4 regions of the Tatumella sp. UBA2305 genome follow, and region 3 is predicted to be linked to each of the others. Evidence: predicted binding sites of a transcription regulator. Region 3 holds the regulator's gene; each other region holds the start of a gene.

Region 1 (5,799 bases), on a different contig from region 3:
ACTCCCCAGTCGGGCAATCACATCCCTGGAGACATGGTGCCGCTGCTCAGCGGTTAATTCAGTCAACTGCCCCTGATGCATTTCCAGAATCCGGTCAGCAACATCAAAGTAATCATCATCATGGCTGATAATGATTAATGTTTTCCCCTGAGCCCGGAACCAGGGCAGTAATTCCCGGTAAAAATAGCGCCGGAACTGCGGGTCCTGTTCTGCAGCCCATTCATCGAGAAACAGAATGTCGCGTTTCTCTGCTAACGCCAGCAGCAAAGCTACGCGTTTTTTCTGTCCCTGAGAGAGTTCCAGGGTACTCAACTGATGGTTTTCAACGCTGATTTTGCCCTGCATACCCATTTTTTCCAGCCACTGATCAGTCAGCGCCTGATCCCCTTCCTGAGGGTTCACAAACAAGGTTTTAAACAGATAAGGCTGAGTAAATACCACCGAAAACAGGGATTTGAGCCGGGCATTATCGAGGGGTTCGCCGTCCAGCCAGACCCGCGCCTGTGGATCATGATACAACCCGGCCAGCATCTGACTGACCGTTGATTTACCGGAGCCGTTAGCCCCGATAATAAACACGATTTCACCGCGTTGCAGGGTAACATTCACCGGGCCCACCTGAAATCCGGTTTTCGGGTAGTGCCAGCTCAGATTCTCCCAGTGCAGGGTTTTCCAGCCCACAGGGACCGGAGCAGCATCCGGTTGCTGTTCTGACGGCTGCGGCGGGAATATTTCATTAATTTTTTTAAACGCCAGCTCACCGGTGAGTAAGGTTGGCCAGGCCCCGATGGCCTGTAATAACGGTGAACGCATAAATAATACGGTGAGAGAAAACGAGGTAGCGATAGTTTCTGAAATCCACCCCAGCGCCTGAGAGGCCAAAAAAATCAGGCCAATCAGACCCAGCATCATGATATTCGACCAGTTAATCGCCGACAGATGAAAACTGTCAGCACGGATAATATGTTGCCGGTATCCCAGGGCCGCCTGCTGATAGTCGTTGTCATAGAAATGCCGGGCACGAGCCGGATTGAGCCCCAGTTCCTTTTTGCCGTGGATCACTACCTGAAACACATCCTGTAAATCACTCTCATACTCACGAACCTTCCGGATATGCTCATAGACCTTAGACACCATCCGGTAGCCCAGGTAGAAAGTTAAGCCCATCCAGATAACCACGATTGCCAGTACCGGTAATGACAGATAGCCAAGATACACAATGGCCACCCCGCCGAGCACGACGCCCTGAATCAGTTCCGGCAGCCGGACAAACGCTAACGTGATATTACGAATATCGGGTCCCAGCAACGACAACAACTCACCATTGCCCTGCTGTTCCAGTTTATCCAGCGGAGTGGCCATCATCTGTAAAATCATCCGGCTGCGTTTTTGCCAGATAAAATGGTGACCAAGTGCCGTTAGTGTCCATTGCGCCGCCAGAGTGATCAATAGTAGCAGAATCAGCAGCCCTGCCAGCCTGGCCAGCCCGCCATACAGCGAGCTTTCATGGGAAAGCGTCTGATTGATGTAGGAAATGGTGAAGATACCAAGACAGGCACTGATCAGATTCAGCACAATGATGCCACTGATCGCCATGAAATGTTGTTTAAGAATCGATTTAAGTAGCGACATAATTCACAGTAAAAAAATCCCGCCAGGTATCCCGGCGGGTTAACAGGAATATCAACAAGCGATTTAGAAATCGACACTCATTGACAACTTCAGGGTACGTGGATCGCCCTGGGTCAGATAGCCATTGCTCTGACCAATGGTTTCCCAGTACTTTTTATTGGTAACATTTTCAAGCCCGGCACGCCAGGTCAGACGAGTATTCTGCAGTGACATGGCATATTGGACACCAAGATCTAAGCGCGTCCAGGAAGGCAACTTCATGGTATTTTGCACATTATAATACTGGTGACTGGTATGGATCAGCGTCCCGGAAATCGTCACTCCCTGCAGACCCGGCAGATCCCATTCTGAGCCGAGGACCCACTGGTTACGTGGTACACCTACAGCATCGTTACCGTCGGAGCCGTCACTGGTATTATGCATAATGGGTCTCAACCAGGTGCTGCCCGCATTCACTCGCCAGCCAAGGATGGGTTCACCAAATACATTGACTTCAATCCCCTGGTTTCGTTGTTCGCCGGTTAACCGATAGTATTCATCACTATCAAGGCGCCCCACCATTTTACGCATGTCAAATAAGGCCAGGTTTCCGCCAAATCGTTCGCGTTGCACTTTAAGTCCAACTTCATTTTGTCGTGTACGGCCAATCCCCGGAACCTGTCCTGCATTCGAGGCATTACTAGGCGCAGCAGATGACGCCTGCAACCCCTCTATATGGTTAGCATATAAGGATAACCAGTCCTGAGCCTTCCACACCACCCCATAGACTGGAGACCAGCGATGCGCATCGAATGCACCCGTGGTATCTTCTTCTCCGGTATATTTATAGTTACGGACCCGAATTTTCTGATAACGAGTGCCTACGGTAAACAGAAGTTTATCGTCTAACACGCCTAACGTATCAGAGAAAGAAGCGCCGTTATTGGTGGTACGATTGCGTACCGATGGTGCCTGCATATGGCCGCCAAAATAGATCATATCACCGGCATAGACATCCGAGGGGTGATAAATATTCGGTCCGGTAAAACCACCTGACATCTCATAGGCGCTGGCTACTCTGTTATAAATCCCGGAATAACCGACATTAATCTGATGGCTTACCGGACCTGTGTCGAATTTACCCCGTACGCCAGCCATCCCGGTTATCGTATCCGCGGTATAGTGAGTATCCAGACGGTTCATGGTGGAATCGCCCTGCAAATCAGAAACCACCGGGGAAGCACTGGCCGACCATTCATTGGTATGGTTAGCCCCGACGGCGCTGTAAAAAACCCAGTCATCATTAAGATGATAGTCATTTTTCATCATCGCATAGCGGGTAGTAAGATCGGCATAGTTCCAGGGTTGACCGTAATTGGTACGTGGGTCGGGCACCGCTGGAATTTCTGTCATTCCACTGGCTAAGCGAATACCCTGTCGGCCGTTATGGATGGTGCTTTTAACGTAGCCCAGGTCCAGGGAGCTTTGCAGTTTATCGCCGTGATAATCCAGCCCCAGAAAGGCGCCGGTGGTACGATCTTTTTCGTTATGAACCTCAGTTTCACCTTCACGGTGAACCACGTTAAACCGCACTCCAAACTGGTCGTTATCGCCAAACCGCTGGCCGATGTCGGCACTAATACCGGGTTGTTTGCGTGAGGTATAGTCCACCGATACCCGACGGGTCGGCACGCTGGTGGCGTGTTTGGATTCGATGTTGATATTCCCGCCTACCCCTGTTCCTCCCGCGGGGACTCCGTTAAGAAAGGCGCTGGACCCTTTTATCACTTCCACGCGTTCCACATCTTCCAGTGGCAGGATCTGGCGAGGCAGAACGCCATACAGGCCATTCAGTGAGATATCATCGCCGTATAAGTCAAAGCCACGGATACGGAATCCTTGCGAAAAGTTGCCATAACCCCGCACGTTCTGGATGGAGGAGTCATTCTTCACCACATCCTGGAGCGTTCTGGCCTGCTGGTTGTCAATCAGTTTCGAGGTATAGCTGATCACATTAAACGGCACATCCAGCGCTTTCTGCTCGCCTAATACCCCAAGCCTTGCACCATTCGCAATACCGCCATCAAGGAAGGCAGGTACCGGGTCTTGTCCGTTATTGGTGGTATCCGCATTCGGTTTGGCCCGCACTACCAGCGTATTGTCGGTGGAACTGGTACTGGCGTTATCCGCCGCCAGGGCATAAGCACTGAAGGGTAACAATGCCATCAGAATTGCCTGATTGAGTCTGGTAGGTGTAAAGCTACTGCCACGTTTTTTCATTTGTTTGCCTGGTTTAAAATCGTTAATCAATCGCAAGAACAATGCTTTCTGCAGGTAAATTTACTAACAGAGCGGGTGAAAAATGGTACAAAACGTAAGATAATAATGTAAGTATTTATCATTTGCATTATTATTCCTCGGATTTTAATGTGCATAACGGAAAAAGCCATGTCACAAATGCTGACCACAGCCGAACCGGTATTTACCGGGGTGCCTGCCAGTATCGTTTGCCAGCCGGAAACCTTTAGCAGTCTGCTGCCAGCCCACTGGCAGACGCTCTCTGCCGCCGGAAAAACCGCCTGGATATCGTTGTGGTCACAGTGGTATTTTGCCGGCACCCTGTTGGGCTGGGCCGATCAGTTATGCAGTGAACATCAGTCCTGCCCACTCTGGGAATTCAGAGGACAACTGCAAATAAATGACCGTGGCTGTCCGGAACACTGGCTGAACCGGGGCAATCCCAGTGGGTCGCTGAGCGAAAGCCAGAAACGGCAACAACTGGATCTCCTGATTCACCGTTTTATTGCGCCCGTCTGCCAAACCCTCGCGGTTTTTGCCGCCAATAACCTCACCGTGTTCTGGAGCAATGCGGCGGTCAGGCTATGGCAAGGAATGCAACGTGCGATTGAAAAACAGGCTGACGTGCGGGTGCTGCAGGAGATGTTCTCTGCCCCGCGTCTGGAAGATGATCAGGTTAACCGGTTATATTTGCCGCTACGCAGGGTGATGAAGGAAGATGGCAGCGAACAGATGCAGCGCCGTCATTGCTGCCTGATCTTCCGCCTGGACGAATTTGAGAAATGCCCTTCCTGTCCGTTGCAAAAATGCAGCAAAAATTAATCCCATGAGATATCACGTGAATAACCAGCAAACTGCTGCTGCAGCAGCAACCTTTAGCCTGAGGCAGGCGCAGGTGAGTATTGATAACCGACAGTTGCTCAAACCATTGTCCATTGAGTTTACCCCGCACAGAATAACCGGATTAATCGGTCATAACGGTTCCGGAAAATCCACACTGATTAAGCTTCTGAGCCGGCAAAACCCGGGGTTTTCCGGTAGCGTTCAATGGAACGGCAAACCCCTTGCTGAGTGGGGTTCCAGAGAATTTGCCCGCCAGGTGGCTTACCTGCCGCAAACCCTGCCCGTTGCCGAAGGAATGACAGTCACAGAACTGGTGGCGCTGGGCCGTTACGCCTGGCATGGTGCGCTCGGTAAAATGAGTGACCATGACCGGCAATCTGTTGACCAGGCGATTGCCAGTGTTGATCTGAGTTGGGCCGCCGATCATCTGGTCGAGAACCTCTCTGGCGGGGAACGTCAGAGGGCATGGATTGCGATGTGCGTGGTTCAGGGCAGCCATTGCTTATTACTGGATGAACCGACCTCTGCTCTGGATATCGCCCATCAAAAAGAGGTGTTGTCGGTGATTCAACAACTGTGCCGCCAACGGCAGTTAACCGTGATTATGGTACTGCATGATATTAATATGGCGGCGCGGTTTTGTGACGAGTTCGTGGCCCTGAAACAGGGTGAAAAGATCTTCCATGGTAGTGCGGCTGAACTGATGACCGAACAACGGCTGGAACAGATTTATAGTGTGCCAATGGGTGTGATTCATCATCCGGACAGCGGAGATCTGTTAAGTTATGTCCGATAGTCTTAATCACTCTCTGTTGTCAGGTGAATACAGCCGCCGGGAGATCATTGCCAAATCCGCCCTGTTGCTGGCCGCATTGGGTCTGCCCGAATTCACCCTTGCAGGTCAGTCAGGTGAACAGCGCCTGCCACGCGCAGTGGCTCTGGAGTGGTCTGCCGTGGAAACGCTGTATGCGCTGGGTCTGACTCCTGTCGCGGTCAGCGATATCACCGGTTACAACAACTGGGTTTCCAAACCGTCCATTCCGCCGG
Region 2 (5,799 bases), on a different contig from region 3:
AAGCGGCCAGACCATGACGGTTAAACATCTGCCAGGCCCGCTGATGATATTTGGCGGGTAAATGTTTAAGCCAGCCCTGTACCAGTCGGGTATTTCCCAGCCAGCGCCCTTGCAGATAACCCATCCAGAATCCCAGGCTGGCAGCGCAGGTGAGGATCACTATGGTCGGAATAAAACCCATGACGCCTCTGGCTATCATGGCACCTGCCAGCAGTAATAAACTGTCCCCCGGTAAAAAAGCCGCCGGCAATAACCCGTTTTCCAGAAACAGCATACAAAACATCACCGCGTAGACAATCCAGATAACATGAGGATCTGCCAGTACGGCAAAATCCTGATGCCACAGAGCATGGATTATCTCGTGTATAGCACTCATTTTTTTTCCCGTAACCTGATCTGTGTCAGGGGTTAATACTGCCGGTATCTGCCAACTGACGACAGACACTGCTCATTAATGTCCGGCCATTCAGACCGGATAAATGGTCAGGTATGGCGTGCCAGCCGGTCGAAACCCGCAGCCAGGTCAGCAATTAAATCATCGACGTTTTCCAGACCAATATGCAGTCTGACCAGTGTTCCAGGTAAGTGTGGTTCCTGTTCCGGGCGGATGGCCGCAATTTCATGTGGCTGATTGGCCAGAATCAGGGATTCATAGCCGCCCCATGAATAAGCCATACTGAAATGCCGGAAATTATCCAGGAAGTCAGCCAGTGCTTCACGTGACAGCTCGCGGCGCAAAATAAATGAGAACAAACCACTACTGCCGGAAAAATCACGCTTCCAGAACAGGTGGCCCGGTGACTGAGGCAGTGCAGGGTGGTTGACCCGCCAGACTTCTTCACGACCCGCCAGCCATTCAGCGACACGGATGCTGCTCTCTTCATGCTGGCGCAATCTGACTCCCAGGGTTCGCAGGCCGCGGGAGGTCATGTAGGCGGTATCAGCATCCACCATTTGTCCCATCAGGTAGGAATTTTCTCGTAAGGTGTCCCAGCAGCGCTGATTCGCCACTGCGGTGCCTACCATAGCATCGGAATGCCCTATCAGATATTTAGTGCCTGCCTGAATGGAAATATCGATGCCGAAGTCGAGCGCGTTAAACAGTACCCCGGCAGCCCAGGTATTATCCATCATAATAATGGCGTCCGGAGCGGTCTGACGGATGGCGGCGACAATCGCCGGAATATCCTGGACTTCCATGGTGATGGATGCCGGCGACTCCAGAAATACCACCCTGGTTTCCGGTTTCAGCCACTGAACAATCTCAGCCCCACTGGTATGAGGGAAGAAAGTGGTCGTTACGTTAAGTTTACGCAGTATCACATTACAGAAATCACGGGTTGGCTCATAAACCGAGCCGCTCATCAGGACATGGTCACCGCTTTCAACAAACGCCAGAATGGCATTGGTCACGGCGGCAGCACCGCAGGGATACAGGGCACATCCGGCACCGTTTTCCAGTTCGGTCATGGCATCCTGCAATGAAAAGTGGGTCAGGGTCCCCCGGCGCCCGTAAAATAACTCGCCGCGGGTTCGTCCTGCGGCGGCACGTTTTTTATCAGCCACCGTGTCGAATACCAGCGAGGACGCACGCTGAATTACGCTGTTAACTGCGCCGGCAGTATAGCGTTTTTGCCGGCCGGCACTGACCAGTGTGGTTTCCAGTTTTCTTTCTGATTTCTTGTCTGTCATTGATTCCTGCTCTGCCTGTAAATGCCTTGACTACAACTTAACATGAATTATTGCTCAGGGCAGAGTCAGAAAGAAAAATCGCGGGCCGGATAACATGCAACGTCATGGATAACAAGCTATCCGGACGCTGTCGGCAAACTACAAAATGTCTCTGATATCAGCCACGAAAAACAGAAGAATTTGTAAATACTAATGATAACTACTATCAATTAAGCTGTGATTTGGTATCATCGCGGGATAGCAGGAAATTAATCGTTGAGATGGGGTAGTACTCGTGGTGACCAATAATTTGATGCAAACGGATCTGTCCGTTCTGGGCATGTATCATCATGCTGATATTGTTGTAAAAGTGGTAATGATAGGTTTATTGCTCGCCTCTGTGGTTACCTGGGCAATATTCTTCGGCAAGTTTACCGAATTAAGCTCAGCCAAACGGCGTCTCAAATCAGAACAGAAAGCACTGAAAGAAGTTCGTACACTACAGCAGGCTGTGGAGGTTGCCAGTAAGTTCTCAGCCAGCAGCCATTGCCGCAGCCTGATTGCGGAAGCACAGGATGAACGTCAGCTTTCTGCCGGCGCAGAAGACACCGACGGTATTAAAGACCGTACGGCTTTCCGCCTGGAGCGTAAAGTTGCTGCTGTCGGGCGATACGCATCACGGGGCAATGGTTTCCTGGCGACCATCGGTTCTGTGGCACCCTTTATTGGTCTGTTCGGGACCGTATGGGGCATCATGAACAGCTTTATTGGAATTGCTCAAACTCAGACGACTAACCTGGCGGTGGTGGCGCCGGGGATTGCCGAGGCTCTTCTGGCTACGGCGGTTGGCCTGGTGGCTGCGATTCCTGCCGTAGTCATTTACAACGTGTTTGCCCGGATGATTGCCGGATATAAAGCTTCATTAAGCGATACTGCCGCTCAGGTGTTATTGCTGCAGAGCCGTGATCTGGATTTGGGACAGAGCCATGAGCCGTTAGAACTGCGGGCTTCGGCACATAAACTGCGGGTGAGTTAATTGCTATGGCTATGCATCTGAAAGATGATTTAGAAAGCGATGGCGAAATGAGTGAGATTAACGTGACGCCGTTTATCGACGTCATGTTAGTGCTATTGATCATTTTCATGGTTGCTGCGCCGCTGGCTACCGTGGATGTCAAAGTTAACCTGCCGGCTTCAACCAGTGTCCCTCAGCCTCGTCCGGATAAGCCGGTCTATCTGAGTATTAAAGCGGACAAGCAACTGTATGTCGGCAATAACGAAGTCTCGAAAGAGCAGTTAGTTTCAGCCATTGATTCACAGACCAGTGGCAATAAAGATACCACCATTTTCTTCCAGGCGGATAAAGATGTGGACTATGCGACTCTGATGGGCGTGATGGATGAGCTACGCGCCGCAGGCTATCTGAAAATTGGGCTGATGGGGCTGGAAAGCGCTGGCAGCACCGCAGCCAATTAATTCCGGCACTGAGCAACACCGAATAAGCCTCCCTCCGGGAGGTTTTTTTTTACCTGTTATTCAGAAATAGTCTGATGCTCCTGGCTGAGTGGTTGTTATTTTGTTACCAAATTGTATGTTTCTGTAAATCATAAAGATGACTGCCGTCACATCTTTCCCGTATCAACCGGGGTAAATAGTCTGAGCAGACTAAAACTATAACGGCAGGGTTGAGCAATGAATGATTCGGTAACTTCTGCTCCGGCGACTAAAACCAGCGGAGCTAAATCTATTTTCCGGGTGACCAGCGGAAACTTCCTTGAAATGTACGACTTTATGGTGTTTGGCTATTATGCTACCGCCATTTCTAAAACCTTTTTCCCTGGCAACGATCCTTACTCATCGTTGATGTTGACACTGATGACTTTTGGTGCAGGTTTTCTGATGCGACCTCTGGGGGCTATCATCCTCGGGGCTTATATTGACCACCATGGCCGTCGCAAAGGGTTGTTGTTGACCCTGGGACTGATGGCTATTGGCACCCTGACGATTGCTCTGACCCCCGGATATCAGACGATTGGCGCTGCGGCTCCGTTAATTATCCTGGCCGGCCGTCTGTTACAGGGGTTCTCTGCCGGGGTGGAACTGGGAGGAGTATCCGTTTACCTGTCAGAAATCGCCCCCAAAGGGCGTAAAGGCTTTTATGTCAGCTGGCAGTCGGGGAGTCAGCAAATATCAGTTATCTTTGCAGCGTTGCTGGGACTGATGCTGAATCAGTGGCTTGGCAAGGGGCAGGTGACGGACTGGGGGTGGCGCATTCCGTTTATTATCGGCTGTCTGATTGTTCCTTTCCTGTTCTATATCCGGCGGATGCTGGAAGAAACAGAGAGTTTTCAGCAGCGTAAACATCGCCCGGGGATGACAGAAATTATGCGGTCGGTCGCCAGTAACTGGGCACTGGTGCTGGCCGGGATGTTGATGGTGGTGACCACGACCGTCATGTTTTATATGATAACCGCCTTTACCCCGACCTTTGGTAAGACAGTACTGATGATGACGGACCACCAGAGTTTTATGGTGACGTTATTGGTGGGGGTGTCGAATTTATTCTGGTTACCGGTCATGGGGACATTGTCTGACCGTATCGGTCGCCGTCCACTGTTAATTACTTTCACCCTGTTAACCATGCTGACCGCGTGGCCAGTACTGAAGTGGATGGTGGCAGCACCATCGTTTGGGCATCTGCTGACCGCAGAGCTATGGCTGTCGTTCCTCTACGCCAGCTATAACGGGGCAATGGTGGTCTATCTGGCTGAGATCATGCCGGCTGAAGTACGGGCTGCGGGTTTCTCTCTGGCCTATAGCCTGGCGACAGCATTATTCGGTGGGTTTACCCCGGCGGTGTCCAGTTATCTGATTCATGCGACCGGCGACAAATCAATGCCGGGAGCGTGGCTGACCTTTGCCGGTTGTTGTGGTCTGGTAGGGACACTGTGTATTGGTTACCTGGTACGTCGTTATCAGCAAAAAAAAGCAGCCGGGCCACTACACAGTATGTAGTCCGTTGTCGCTCAGGCCACAGGCCTGAGCGACCTGGTATTTTGCTGTAAGGTCTCTTCTGTGTACTACCCGCCTGAAAAAAACCGAAATTTACCCCGGGATTTCTTCGGGGAAATTATTTTTTTTAGCCATTAGATTAATTAAGGTTTGTTTCCGGCGGATTATCTGGCGTACTATGCCCTTTGACAGAAAATTCTCTGACAGATTTTCATGCAGCAACATTCGTTGCGCTATGTTTGTTTCCGGCCCCTTGGGCAGACCTGTAAATTGTTACAGCTTAATGAAATAACGGAAAATAACTCATATGTTATGGCGTTGGCTGTTGCCTGTTAGTTGTAAATGAATATGACAGCTTTCCTTTTTGTCTCTGTCATTTTTAATTGTATCTTTGCTTAATAACCCAAGACAAAGGGAGTCAGCATGCTGGATGTATCCTGGAATAAATGGCTGGTGTTAATTTCACTTATCATCGCCTTTATCGCCTCTTTTACTGCGCTTGATACCGCAGGACGGGTTGCCAGTTCCCAGGGATGGAAAGCAAAGTTATGGCTGGTGGGTGGCGGTACTGCGATGGGCATTGGTGTCTGGTCGATGCATTTTATTGGCATCCTGGCCATGATGTTTCCGATGCCGATGCACTACGGTACCGTTGATACCGCGGCGTCTTTAATCATCGTTATTATTGCTTCTGTTGCTGCCCTGCAACGGGTAATTGGTCATCAGCAACTGAAGTTTAGTTACCTGTTAAGTGGGGCGGTGTTACTTGGCAGCGGCGTGGTAGCGATGCATTACATCGGTATGTATGCTCTGCTTGTTCAGCCACCGATCGAATGGAATTACTGGCTGGTCGCTTTATCAGTACTGATTGCTTATGTGGCATCAGGTGTAGCGCTCTGGCTGGCTTTCAATCTGCGTAAAGGCGATAACGGTATCGTGATGCGCCGTATACAGGCATCTCTGGTGATGGGGGTTGCCATTGCAGGAATGCACTATACCGGTATGGCGGCCGCCAGTTTTCATGAAACCAGTTATATTGACGGGCATGGGGTGAATTCACCGACTCTGGCTATCTGGGTGTTCCTGTTTACTCTGGCGATACTGGGATCCAGCCTG
Region 3 (5,799 bases):
TGGCATCCGACAGGTACTGGCCAGCGAAAATGACCAGTTTAAAATTACACATGTGGTAGGTGACCTGCATAAAATTGAACCGACGGAAAAGTTTCCCGGTTTCCCCGGCGGGCAATCTGTCAGCTTACCGGTGATAAATGAATACTGGCAGGTATCGTTAAGTGACGTCTTGCCACGCTGGTATGTTACATCGACCCAAGGGGTACCAAAAGTTATAGCGGTCACTGACACCGACAAGATGCAGGACATTGCTGAGGTTCCTGTCAGTCAGTGGCGGAGAAGCCCGACGGATGCCAATATCCTGATGACCGCGGAAAACCGTTATCAGCAAAACCTGCAGACCCGCTTGCTGGAACCCCGGCAGTTGCGGGGGCAAATTATTCCGACGCCGTTGAAAGTGGTCTTAGGCACAAAAGATATCAGCCTGAAACAGGGCATCATAGCCGATTTGACAGCGTTGCCCCCGGAAACCGCTCGTACGGTAAATCAGGCACTGAACAACGCTGGTATCTCATCAGGGCAAGGTTATCCGTTACAGACAAGGATCGAACCTTCAGCATTTCAGGGGAAAAAGGTAAAACAGGGAGCTTACCGGCTGGAAATTACCCCGCAAAAAGCCGTGATCACCGGTTATGACGGGCAGGGAGTATTTTATGGTCTGCAATCGCTACTGCAGTTGATCCCCCTGGATGGAGAACCACTCATTCCGGTAATGAGTATCGAAGATGCCCCGCGTTTTGCCTACCGCGGAATTTTCATCGATGTGGCCAGAAACTTTCATTCCAAAGCGGCCATCATGCGTACCCTGGACCAAATGGCGGCCTACAAACTTAATGTTCTGCACCTGCATCTCAGTGATGATGAGGGATGGCGAATTGAGATCCCGGGATTGCCTGAACTTACACAGGTGGGAAGTCAGCGTTGTCATGATTTGAGTGAAACCCGTTGTCTGTTACCTCAATTGGGTTCCGGTCCGGACAATACGACTACCGGCAGCGGCTATTTCAGCCGACAGGACTATATCGACATTGTGAAGTATGCCAATGCCAGACAGATTCGGGTGATACCAGAAATTGATATGCCTGCACATGCCAGAGCAGCAGTCATTTCAATGGAGGCAAGATATAAAAAACTGATGGCAGAAGGAAAATCATTACAGGCAATGGAATATCGTTTACAGGATGAAGGTGATGATTCTCAGGTGACTACCGTACAATTTTATGACCGGACCAGCTTTGTGAATCCCTGCCTGCCTTCAACCTTAAGATTCACCAATAAGGTGATGTCTGAAATCGTTCGTATGCATCAGGAGGCCGGACAACCGTTGACTCGTTGGCATTTTGGTGGCGACGAAGCCAAAAATATCTATCTGGGGCCGGGGTATACTGATACTGCAAACCCCGAAGCAGGTAAAGGTCAGCGGGACCTTAGCCGCCAGGATAAGCCATGGGCAAAATCAGCGCAATGTGCATCATTGCTGAAAAGCGGTCAGGTGGCCAGCTTAAATGCACTGCCTGGCTGGTTTGCTTTACAGATCAGTGATATTGCGAAAAAGCAGGGTATGGAAGGGATTCAGGCCTGGCAGGATGGGCTGAAAGAAAACCGTGATAACCAACAGTTCGCCACGGCGAGAAATGCGCTGAACTTTTGGGATACGCTGTACTGGGGAGGGAGCGGTTCAGTCAATGACTGGGCAAATAAAGGCTATCGTGTGATTGTTTCTAATCCGGATTATCTGTATCTGGATATGCCTTATGAAGTGAATGCTGTAGAACCTGGTTATTACTGGGCGACAAGGTATAGCGATGAGCAGAAAATTTTCCGTTTTACCCCGGATAATCTGCCACAAAATGCCGAAATTTCTACGGATCGCGACGGACAGATATTTGCTGCAACCTCAGAAGGGCCATGGCCGGGGGCTTACGGGATGTCTGCGCAGATCTGGAGCGAAGTGGTCCGTACCGATCAGGATATGGAATACCGGCTATATCCGAGATTATTTTCTGTGGCTGAACGCGCCTGGCATAAAGCCGACTGGGAACTCGATTACCAGCAGGGGAGGCGGTTTGAGAAGGGCGTAACGCATTATGTCGATCAGCAACGGCTGGATAACGACTGGCAGCGGTTTGCCAATCTGCTGGGACAGTCAGTGTTGGCACGGCTGGATGCCAGCGGTATTGCTTACAGAATTCCGGTGCCGGGGGCAGAAATTCGCTCGGGCCGTCTCTGGGTGAATACTTCGTTACCCGGGACAACTGTCGAATTTTCTACGGATGGTGGGCAACAGTGGTTGCGTTATAACCCGCAACAGGCACCAATGGTGACAGGTGATGTACTGATCAGGTCAGTTAGTCCGGATGGAAAACGTTTCAGTCGCAATGTGCCGCTGACTCTGGCCGGAACGACAGATACTGTTATCAGGACCGTTGGAAATAAACAGCCGGACTGAGCTTAATCGCGTTAAATGCTTTTATCTTCGCCAGGGAGCTAACCCCTGGCGAAGAGATTAGCAGAATAGCAGGGAAGGGAGAGGGCGTCCGGTGGTGGCAGGCAACAAAAAACCCGCAAAAGATGCGGGTTTATCAGGTGATTGTGCTACCGGCGACAGACTGTCTCAGCAACTCCTGAATAATCAGTAGGAATACTGATTATTTATCGTTATGCAGCGACTCATCTTCGCGGCAATCGCCTTCGGTACAGTGGCCATACAGATACAGGCTATGGTTCGTCAGCTTAATGCCAAACCGTGTCGCGATTTCACGCTGGCGTTGTTCAATTGACTCATCACTAAACTCAATGACTTTACCGCAGTCGAGGCAAATCAAATGGTCATGATGCTGTTGTTGAGTCAATTCAAAAACTGACTTCCCGCCCTCGAAGTTATGGCGCGTTACGATTCCCGCGTCATCGAACTGGTTAAGCACACGGTATACCGTGGCCAGACCAATTTCTTCACCCATATCGATCAGGCGTTTGTACAAGTCTTCCGCACTGACATGGTGGCATTCTGGTTCCTGAAGCACTTCCAGAATTTTCAGTCTTGGAAGTGTCACTTTCAGACCAGCCTTCTTCAATGCGGAGTTGTTGTCAGTCATGCAGTTTGTGTCCTGTTACTTTTGAAAAATGACTTTGGCAAGAAGCCCTGAAGTTTGGTTAATGACCTTATATTTTTTAATCCATTATAGAACTGATGCACCAAAATTGAAACTACAGCTCTTAAACACTCCCGGAGAAATGCCCACCGGACAAGGAACTGTCACAGAGAAAAAACAGACAGTTTGTTGTTCTCAGGTAACTTCAGTCTTTGTTCCCTGAACCCCTGAAATGTCCGTGTCTGTATTATATGCTGAAGAAATTAATGCGGGTGCTACTGGCCATCTTAGTCATTCCCGCAGGTGCTGAAGTTAACAGTACCACAACTCTGATGAAAAACCCTATTAAGCGTCGAGGATTTCTTTCAGTTGCAGCTCGTCTGACACCTGGTTCACCCACTGGCTGACTCGCTGACTGGTAAGCTCCGGCTGGCGGTCTTCATCAATAGCCAGCCCCAGGAAGTGGCTGTCATCCGCCAGGCCCTTGGAGGCTTCAAAATGGTAACCGGCAGTTGGCCAGTGACCTACAATTACGGCACCGTTTGGTTCGATAATGTCACGGATCGTGCCGAGAGCATCACAGAAATATTCCGCATAATCTTCCTGGTCACCACAACCGAACAGAGCGACCAGCTTGCCGTTAAAATCAATTTCTTCCAGGGTAGGGAAGAAATCATCCCAGTCGCACTGTGCTTCACCGTAGTACCAGGTCGGGATACCCAGCAACAGAATATCGAAAGCTTCCAAATCTTCTTTGGTACTTTTCGCGATGTCGTGCACTTCAGCAACGTCCTTACCCAATTGTTTTTGGATCATTTTTGCGATGTTTTCAGTGTTGCCGGTATCGCTGCCAAAAAAGATGCCTACGATTGCCATGTGGGTATAACCTCTTGAATCTTCAGATCAGATAATTGTAATTTCAGTACAGATATGCAGATGATAACAGACCTGTGTGGTGTGAGAAACTTGTAAACAGGCCAGATTTGCTCCTGAGTGCGGTTGTCCGAACCTAATCTTGTTTCAGTTGAGCCAGAATAATTTGTTCTATGAGTTCACTTCGACTCAGGTTTTGTTCTGCCGCCAGAGAGTTCAGAGCATCGACAATGTCACTGCTCATCTTGAGTTCAACCCGCTGTAGTCCACGGACTTTATCGCGTTTTAGCTGATTGCGTTTATTTATCCGCAATTGCTCATCCCGCGAGAGCTGACTGGTTTTGGGACGACCTGGCCGGCGTTCGTTGGCGAACAAATCGAGCGTAGTACGATCCGTATTTTCTTTTGCCATGATTTTTGAAACTGAACACCTGCGTTGTATCAGATACACGCAGAAAAATGATGAATGAACACAGTTATCATGTTAAAAGCACACGATAAAAATTTAGCGCGCAATCATACTCCAGTGCGATGAATGACGCCAATACTTATACAGTTTCACTCCGGAGTTTTCGCCGCCAGTGACAGAAAACGTTGTACCGCACTGATGACCGCCCGGGGTTTTTCTGCATGTACCCAGTGCCCGGCGCCGGCGACAATATGCGCTTTGGCCTGCGGGAACTGTGCCAGCAGTTCAGCCCGGTAGCGATTATCCAGATAGGGTGAGTTGCCACCTGCAATAAATAAGGCCGGGCCAGGCCAGGCAGGACAGGTTTTCCAGCCGGTGATGGCTTCATAATTGTCCCAGAGTACCGGGATATTAAATAGCCATTCCCCCTGGTGGAATGATTTCAGCAGAAAATTAATGACCATTTCATCATTAAGAACAGGGCGCATTAATTCTGCCGCAGATTCTCTGCGGGTAATACCGGCATCACTTACGATACGTAGTGCCGTAAAAATATCATCATGTCGCCTGACCGGATAATTTACCGGAGCAATATCGATCATTATCAGGCGGCGTACTCTGTCCGGGGCCAGCGCTGCCAGCGCCATTGCGATTTTTCCCCCCATAGAGTGACCAATCACATCCACCTGATCCAGTTGGTAGTGATCGAGGGTGTCTGCCATATCCTGAGCCATCGCTGAGTAATTCATTTCCGTGGAGCGGGGAGAGTGGCCGTGATTTCTGACATCCACCTGTAATACCCGGGTCAGAGGTTTCAGGCTGCGGGCCAATACCCCCAGATTATCCAGACTGCCGAACAGGCCATGTATTAGCAGGACCGGGGACGAATCTTCATCAATTTGCTCAGTTTGCAGACGGCTGTTTAAAATCATGGCAAAGTTCTTACAGTGGAAAGGCTTGCTTAGGGTATCATGGTTTAATCTTTCAGGAACTCAACGGCTAATCTTTAGGGCATTTTCTGACTTTTAGCGGAATCGCTATTCAGCCCTATCGGCGGGTTTGAGTTTAATTTTATAATCAACAGGTAAATTACCGCGCACAGAATCCCCGGAAATTTCCGGTATACTGATGTTTACAGGATTTTTACCTCAGTCATAACAGTACGGAAAAAGATGAAAACGATTGAAGTAGACGATGACCTTTATCGCTATATTGCCAGCCACACCCGTCATATTGGCGAAAGTGCCTCTGATATTCTGCGCAGAATGTTGAAAGTTTCTGAGCAGTTAGTTTCTGGTTCAGACCAGGGCAAGGGCGAAGCGGAAAAGGATGATGCACCTGCACTGGCTGCTGTGCGCAGTAACGTTCGTCCGCAGGATCGGGTTCGCACTGTACGTGAACTGCTATTATCCGATGAATATGCAG
Region 4 (5,799 bases), on a different contig from region 3:
ACTGCCGAACCTTTGTCAGCAATGTTAGGTCCCAACGGGGCCATATTGGGTCTGGCATTTGCCACAGAGCAGGTGCCAACTAACCAACCGCTAATACAGATCAGCGATATCAGAGTCTTGTAGCCAGTCAGTCTGCGGCCAGAAACATTCATCAACATCTTTCTCCAATCGTCATACCGCCGGCAAAAAACGGTGGTATCGGGTTAACTCTGTCAGACAGTCAGCGAAAATCAGGGCAACAGAACGCCGCCCTGTTGTACTGATTATCAGAAGTGCATTCCCAGTTCCATGTAGTAAGTACGTCCTGACTCATTATAGGTCCGGGCACCGGCTCCATAAGCGTAAGTTCCACTGGCTCCGGAAGTTAAGGCATTACCCTCACGGTAGTGACGTTTATCCAGCAGGTTATCGATACCTGCAGTCACATCCACATTTTTATTCACACTGTAGACTGCGCTAAATCCAAATACCGCATAAGGATTCACCTGCCAGGTTTCTGTGCCGGAAGTAGCGACTCCCTGAGTATTATATTTTTGCGGTTTTTGTCTGCCATACCAGGTCATGGTCCCCTGAACAGCCAGGTCATTGGTCGCCTGCCAGTCCAGAGTAGAGTTGATAGTAAATTTAGGAATAATCGACAGATAATCACCGGTAGATTTATTCTCATTCGCAATGATATAGGTGAAGTTGTTATTCATCGTCACGCTATCACTGATCGGGAAGTTAAGGGTACCTTCCAGTCCCTCCACCAGTGACTTAGGTACATTGGCCCACTGATAAACATTTGAAGTACCGTTGTAGTACGAAGAGGTGGTACCGGCCTGGATCTTGTTACGGTAATCGTTGCGGTACCAGGTCAGACCGGCCTGAACACCATCGTGATGGTATTCAATCCCAATTTCTTTATTGATGCTGGTTTCAGCCTTCAGGTTTTTATTACCCTGCAGGTAGCAAGTAGACCCTGTGTCATAACAACCGTTGCCATTGCTGTACAGCAGGTAGTTCGGGTTGGTCTGGTAAAGATTTGGCGCTTTCCATGCACGCGCAATCCCCATCTTCAGAGTGAAGTCATCACCCAGATCCTGAGACAAATTCAGAGACGGACTGACATTACTGCCGGTATAAGACTGATGGTTAAAACGCACTCCTGGCGTGAGACGGGTTGAATCGGTCAGGTCGATATTATCTTCGGTATAGATACCCCAGATATTCGCCGAGCTGTATTTACTTCGGTTGGTTTCAGAGACTCCGTCAATTTCTGACGTCGCGGTATAGGAATTCGACGTCGGATCCTTCATCGCCTGATGGTTAAATTCAGCGCCAAAAGTCAGGTTTTGCTGCACCCAGCCATTGATCGGAATGTTAATATCCGAGTGGACATTGGTATCATTCAGATTAATGGTGGCGAAACCTTCATCGGTGCTCGAAAACAGCCCTTCCAGGCCGCCGGATAAACCTTCTTTCAGGCGGGTATTACGGGTTTTCTCGAACTGGATGTAGTTATTGGTGGTGACACCATTATCCCAGGCACCGGTATATTTCAGCGCCAGAGTCTGGCGATAAATAATGTTGGTTGCCTTACCGTAGTAAGCTTTGGTCAGAGTTGAACTGTTAGTATTCTGGGTATCTCCGGCATACAGGTTACCCTGACGGCTGTAGCCAGCATCTAGTTCCAGCGCCTGCATCGGGGCAAATTCCCAGCGCAGCACACCGTTAATATTTTTGTTGATGACCCCTTCACGGCCCGCCGGAACCTGACCTGCATATTTCCCGGTACGTTCTGCGGAATGGCCGTCGTTTATATTCTGACCATCGGCCTGGGTCTTACTCCAGTTACCGTACAGACGCATCGTCAGGTTATCGGTCAGCCCGCCACTCAGGTCGAAGTTTTCACGTTTGGTCGCGCCTTCCTGTTTGTGTTCCGGTACGTTGTAATAACTGTTAAAGCTACCATGCCAGGTTTTACCGGTCGGTTTAGTGACAATATTCACTACCCCGCCCATAGCTCCATTTCCATACATAGCTGCAGCAGGCCCGCGAATAACTTCGATATGATCGATCATCTCCGGAGGCACCCAGTTGCTGTCGCCACGAGTATCACGTTCGCCACGCCAGCCATAACGTACGGAGTTCTTGCTGCTGACCGGCATACCGTCGATAAGGATCAGAGTATTTTCCGGTCCCATACCACGGATATCAATCTGTCGGTTGTTACCGCGCTGACCACTGGTAGAGTTGCCCGTCAGGTTAACGCCAGGCATGGTACGGATAATTTCAGATACATCGCGCTGAATGGGATGTTTTTTGATAGCTTCCTGATCGATGATCGAGACTCCCGGCGCCTGTAAGGTCTGTACCCGCCCGGTCACTACTATGGTGGATCCATCTTCTTTCTTCGCTTCAGGAGCGGATGCGTGTTTGGTTTCAGGAGAGGCCGGTTTTGTCACTGCTGCTGCGGTGTTTTGTGTGGAATTTTGATCCAAAGTATCGGCTGCTTCAGATACAGGGATAATAAAACTGCCTGCTACCAGCGATGCCAGCAGCGAGTATTTCAATGAGTTATTTGCCATAGAGGAGTAAAATTGTGGTGTATTATTATTGAACACAAATAGTAATGAGAATCATTATTGATTTCAATAACACTCTGAAATACAAACGTAAGAAAATCGTAAAGCGCTTCATCCTGCCTCAGGCAAAGGTGATATTCTCCGTGACTACGGGTCTATTGAGCCATTTTTCATTAATAAATGATCAATAAACTCCGATAATTTAGTCATTTTTTTATTGGAATACATAATTTATTACAAATAGAATGACCCACAATTTTAGCGACAAGTGTCCGTAGAATTTAAGGTTGCAATGAATACATCCCGACAGGGTATCTATCTGGTTTTACTCGCCGCCACGCTGTGGGGAAGCTCAGGAGTCTGTGCCCAGTATCTTTTTGAATCATATCATTTCAGTGCCGGCGGAATGACAATGCTCCGCCTGCTGGCTGCCGGTCTGCTGCTGACCTTGCTTGGAATATTACAAGGCAATCATCCGTTGGCCATGTTCCGCGAAGCTACTTCCTTCAAACGACTGCTGATTTTCAGTGTCTTTGGTACCCTGCTGGTCCAGCTCTCTTTTCTTATCACGATTCAGAAAACCAATGCGGCAACGGCGACGGTATTACAGTTTCTGGCCCCGGTGGTGCTGGTGTTGTATACCATGTTCAGCAAGCGAACCTTGCCTGGGCTGATGACTTTTATCGCTGTACTGACTTCGCTGGCAGGTACGCTATTAATGGCGACTCACGGTGATCTGTCCTCATTACAACTTCCGGTATGGGGGCTCATCTGGGGATTAATTTCTGCCGGCGCAGCGGCATTTAACTCATCTTACTCGTCAAAACTGATCCGCCAGTTCGGTACCTTACCGGTGGTCGGAATCAGTATGCTGATTGCCGGAGGCTGTCTGGTTCCGTTTTGCCTGCCGGGACTTCACCTTGGGCAGCTGGATACCACTGGCTGGCTGGCGTTGGGATATCTGGTGCTGGTAGGAACCGCCTTAACTTTCAGCCTGTTCCTGAAAGGTGCCTTTCTGACCGGCAGCCAAAATGCCAGCATCCTGAGCTGTGCTGAACCTCTGAGCAGTACAATACTGTCAGTATTAATACTGGGAGTATCTTTTGGCGTGGCTGACTGGACAGGATCGCTGCTGATTATTCTGTCGGTAATATTTATTACCTTAGCACCGGACAGACAGCGGGCAAAAACCACCTTAACTGAGCTGTAACTCCGTCATCTCACAGGGAAAGGTTGATTCTACAGAGGTAAGGCCGAAAAGAGATTACCGGCAGGCGTATAGCCTGCCGTCAGTCACTAGACTTCGATGTCAACTTTATCACCGCGCTCCTGCAACCAGTTACGGCGGTCTTCTGAACGTTTTTTCGCCAGTAACATATCCATGACTTTGAGAGTTTCATCCACATCATCGTCATCAACGGTCAGTTGGACCAGGCGGCGGGTATTAGGATCAAGAGTCGTTTCCCGTAACTGCAGCGGATTCATCTCACCCAGGCCTTTAAAGCGCTGGACGTTGACCTTACCGCGTTTACGTTTCAGTTGTTCCAGAACCCCGGCTTTCTCGTCTTCATCCAGCGCATAGTAGACTTCTTTGCCAAGATCGATACGGTACAAGGGAGGCATGGCAACATAGACATGACCCCCTTTTACCAGCGAACGGAAATGACGAACGAACAGCGCGCACAGTAAGGTGGCAATATGCAGCCCGTCAGAATCGGCATCGGCCAGGATACAAATCTTACCGTAGCGTAGCAGGCTGAGATCTTCGCTGTCCGGATCGATACCGATGGCTACAGAAATATCATGAACTTCCTGCGAAGCCAGCACTTCATCCGAAGAGACTTCCCAGGTATTCAGTATCTTGCCTTTCAACGGCATAATGGCCTGATACTCCCGATCGCGGGCCTGTTTCGCAGAGCCTCCTGCGGAATCACCCTCGACCAGGAACAGTTCGGTTTTGTTCAAATCCTGCGCGGTGCAGTCGGCCAGTTTGCCAGGCAGTGCCGGACCACTGGTAATTTTCTTACGTACCACCTTTTTCGCCGCCCGCATCCGCCGCTGGGCGCTGGCAATAGCCATCTCTGCCAGTTGTTCTGCCAGCTGGACATTCTGGTTCAGCCACAGGCTAAAGGCATCTTTCACCACTCCGGACACAAAGGCTGCCGTCTGCCGGGAAGAGAGACGCTCTTTGGTCTGTCCGGCAAACTGCGGATCCTGCATTTTTACCGACAACACATAGGCACAACGGTCCCAGATATCTTCTGCCGAGAGTTTGACTCCGCGCGGCAAAATATTCCGGTATTCGCAGAAATTGCGCATCGCATCCAGCAGTCCCTGACGCAGCCCGTTGACATGGGTTCCGCCTTGCATCGTCGGTATCAGGTTAACATAGCTTTCTGTCAGTAATTCTCCACCTTCCGGCAGCCAGAGTAAGGCCCAGTCAACCGCTTCGGTATCGCCGGAAAAACTGCCGACAAAGGGTTGTTCGGGTAATGTCAGCAGGCCATCCACCGCTTCTTTCAGATAATCTGTCAGCCCGTCCTGGTAACACCAGCGTTGCTCAGTATTGTTGGCTTTATCGCGGAAAATAATCTCCACGCCAGGGCAGAGTACGGCTTTGGCTTTTAGCAGATGAGTCAGGCGTGAGACTGAAAAACGCGGGCTGTCAAAGAACGACGCATCGGGCCAGAAGTGCACACGGGTACCACTGTTACGACGCCCGACCGTGCCGGTAACCCGCAGATCTTCGACTTTCTCGCCGTTTTCAAACGCCATTTCATACACTTCGCCATTACGACGCACCGCCACTTCAACACGGGTCGATAACGCATTCACTACCGAGATCCCTACGCCATGCAGGCCACCTGAGAACTGATAGTTTTTGTTAGAGAACTTACCCCCGGCATGCAACCGGCAAAAAATTAATTCAATCGCCGGCACACCTTCTTCAGGGTGAATATCCACCGGCATTCCTCGTCCGTCATCAATCACTTCCAGTGACTGATCAGCATGCAGGATTACTTCCACACGTTTGGCGTGTCCGGCCAGTGCTTCATCGATACTGTTATCGATGACTTCCTGCCCAAGGTGGTTAGGACGCGTGGTATCCGTATACATGCCGGGGCGCCGACGAACGGGCTCCAGCCCGGTCAGTACCTCAATAGCATCCGCGTTATAACTTGATTGAGTCATCGTTCTCTTTTCGTTAGTTCTGAATTTTGTTAGCCGGATG

Evidence for each region. Region 3 encodes Fur, which represses iron uptake genes when iron is present. Its sites were predicted from a motif close to ATAATAATGAGAACNACTATCAA; they were not measured.
Region 1: a site for Fur is predicted at 3,997-4,019, ahead of fhuF (siderophore-iron reductase FhuF). Genes of this name have one in related genera too.
Region 2: a site for Fur is predicted at 1,879-1,901, ahead of exbB (tol-pal system-associated acyl-CoA thioesterase). Genes of this name have one in related genera too.
Region 4: a site for Fur is predicted at 2,609-2,631, ahead of B3Z23_RS10795 (TonB-dependent siderophore receptor). Genes of this name have one in related genera too.

The regions. Positions count from the first base shown of each region.
Region 1 is NZ_DDVT01000015.1:524,613-530,411, forward strand. It holds gene B3Z23_RS08830 (multidrug ABC transporter permease/ATP-binding protein) at 1-1,632, opposite strand, end outside; gene B3Z23_RS08835 (TonB-dependent receptor) at 1,696-3,891, opposite strand; gene fhuF (siderophore-iron reductase FhuF) at 4,060-4,731, shown strand; gene B3Z23_RS08845 (ATP-binding cassette domain-containing protein) at 4,748-5,548, shown strand; gene fhuD (Fe(3+)-hydroxamate ABC transporter substrate-binding protein FhuD) at 5,538-5,799, shown strand, end outside.
Region 2 is NZ_DDVT01000017.1:122,995-128,793, forward strand. It holds gene B3Z23_RS10870 (DedA family protein) at 1-376, opposite strand, end outside; gene metC (cystathionine beta-lyase) at 484-1,692, opposite strand; gene exbB (tol-pal system-associated acyl-CoA thioesterase) at 1,970-2,707, shown strand; gene exbD (TonB system transport protein ExbD) at 2,713-3,147, shown strand; gene B3Z23_RS10890 (MFS transporter) at 3,364-4,686, shown strand; gene B3Z23_RS10895 (putative bifunctional diguanylate cyclase/phosphodiesterase) at 5,107-5,799, shown strand, end outside.
Region 3 is NZ_DDVT01000019.1:76,642-82,440, forward strand. It holds gene B3Z23_RS12290 (beta-N-acetylhexosaminidase) at 1-2,449, shown strand, start outside; gene fur (ferric iron uptake transcriptional regulator) at 2,649-3,095, opposite strand; gene fldA (flavodoxin FldA) at 3,438-3,968, opposite strand; gene ybfE (LexA regulated protein) at 4,102-4,377, opposite strand; gene ybfF (esterase) at 4,524-5,306, opposite strand; gene seqA (replication initiation negative regulator SeqA) at 5,547-5,799, shown strand, end outside.
Region 4 is NZ_DDVT01000017.1:104,269-110,067, reverse strand. It holds gene B3Z23_RS10800 (alpha/beta hydrolase) at 1-152, opposite strand, end outside; gene B3Z23_RS10795 (TonB-dependent siderophore receptor) at 267-2,570, opposite strand; gene B3Z23_RS10790 (DMT family transporter) at 2,860-3,777, shown strand; gene parE (DNA topoisomerase IV subunit B) at 3,864-5,759, opposite strand.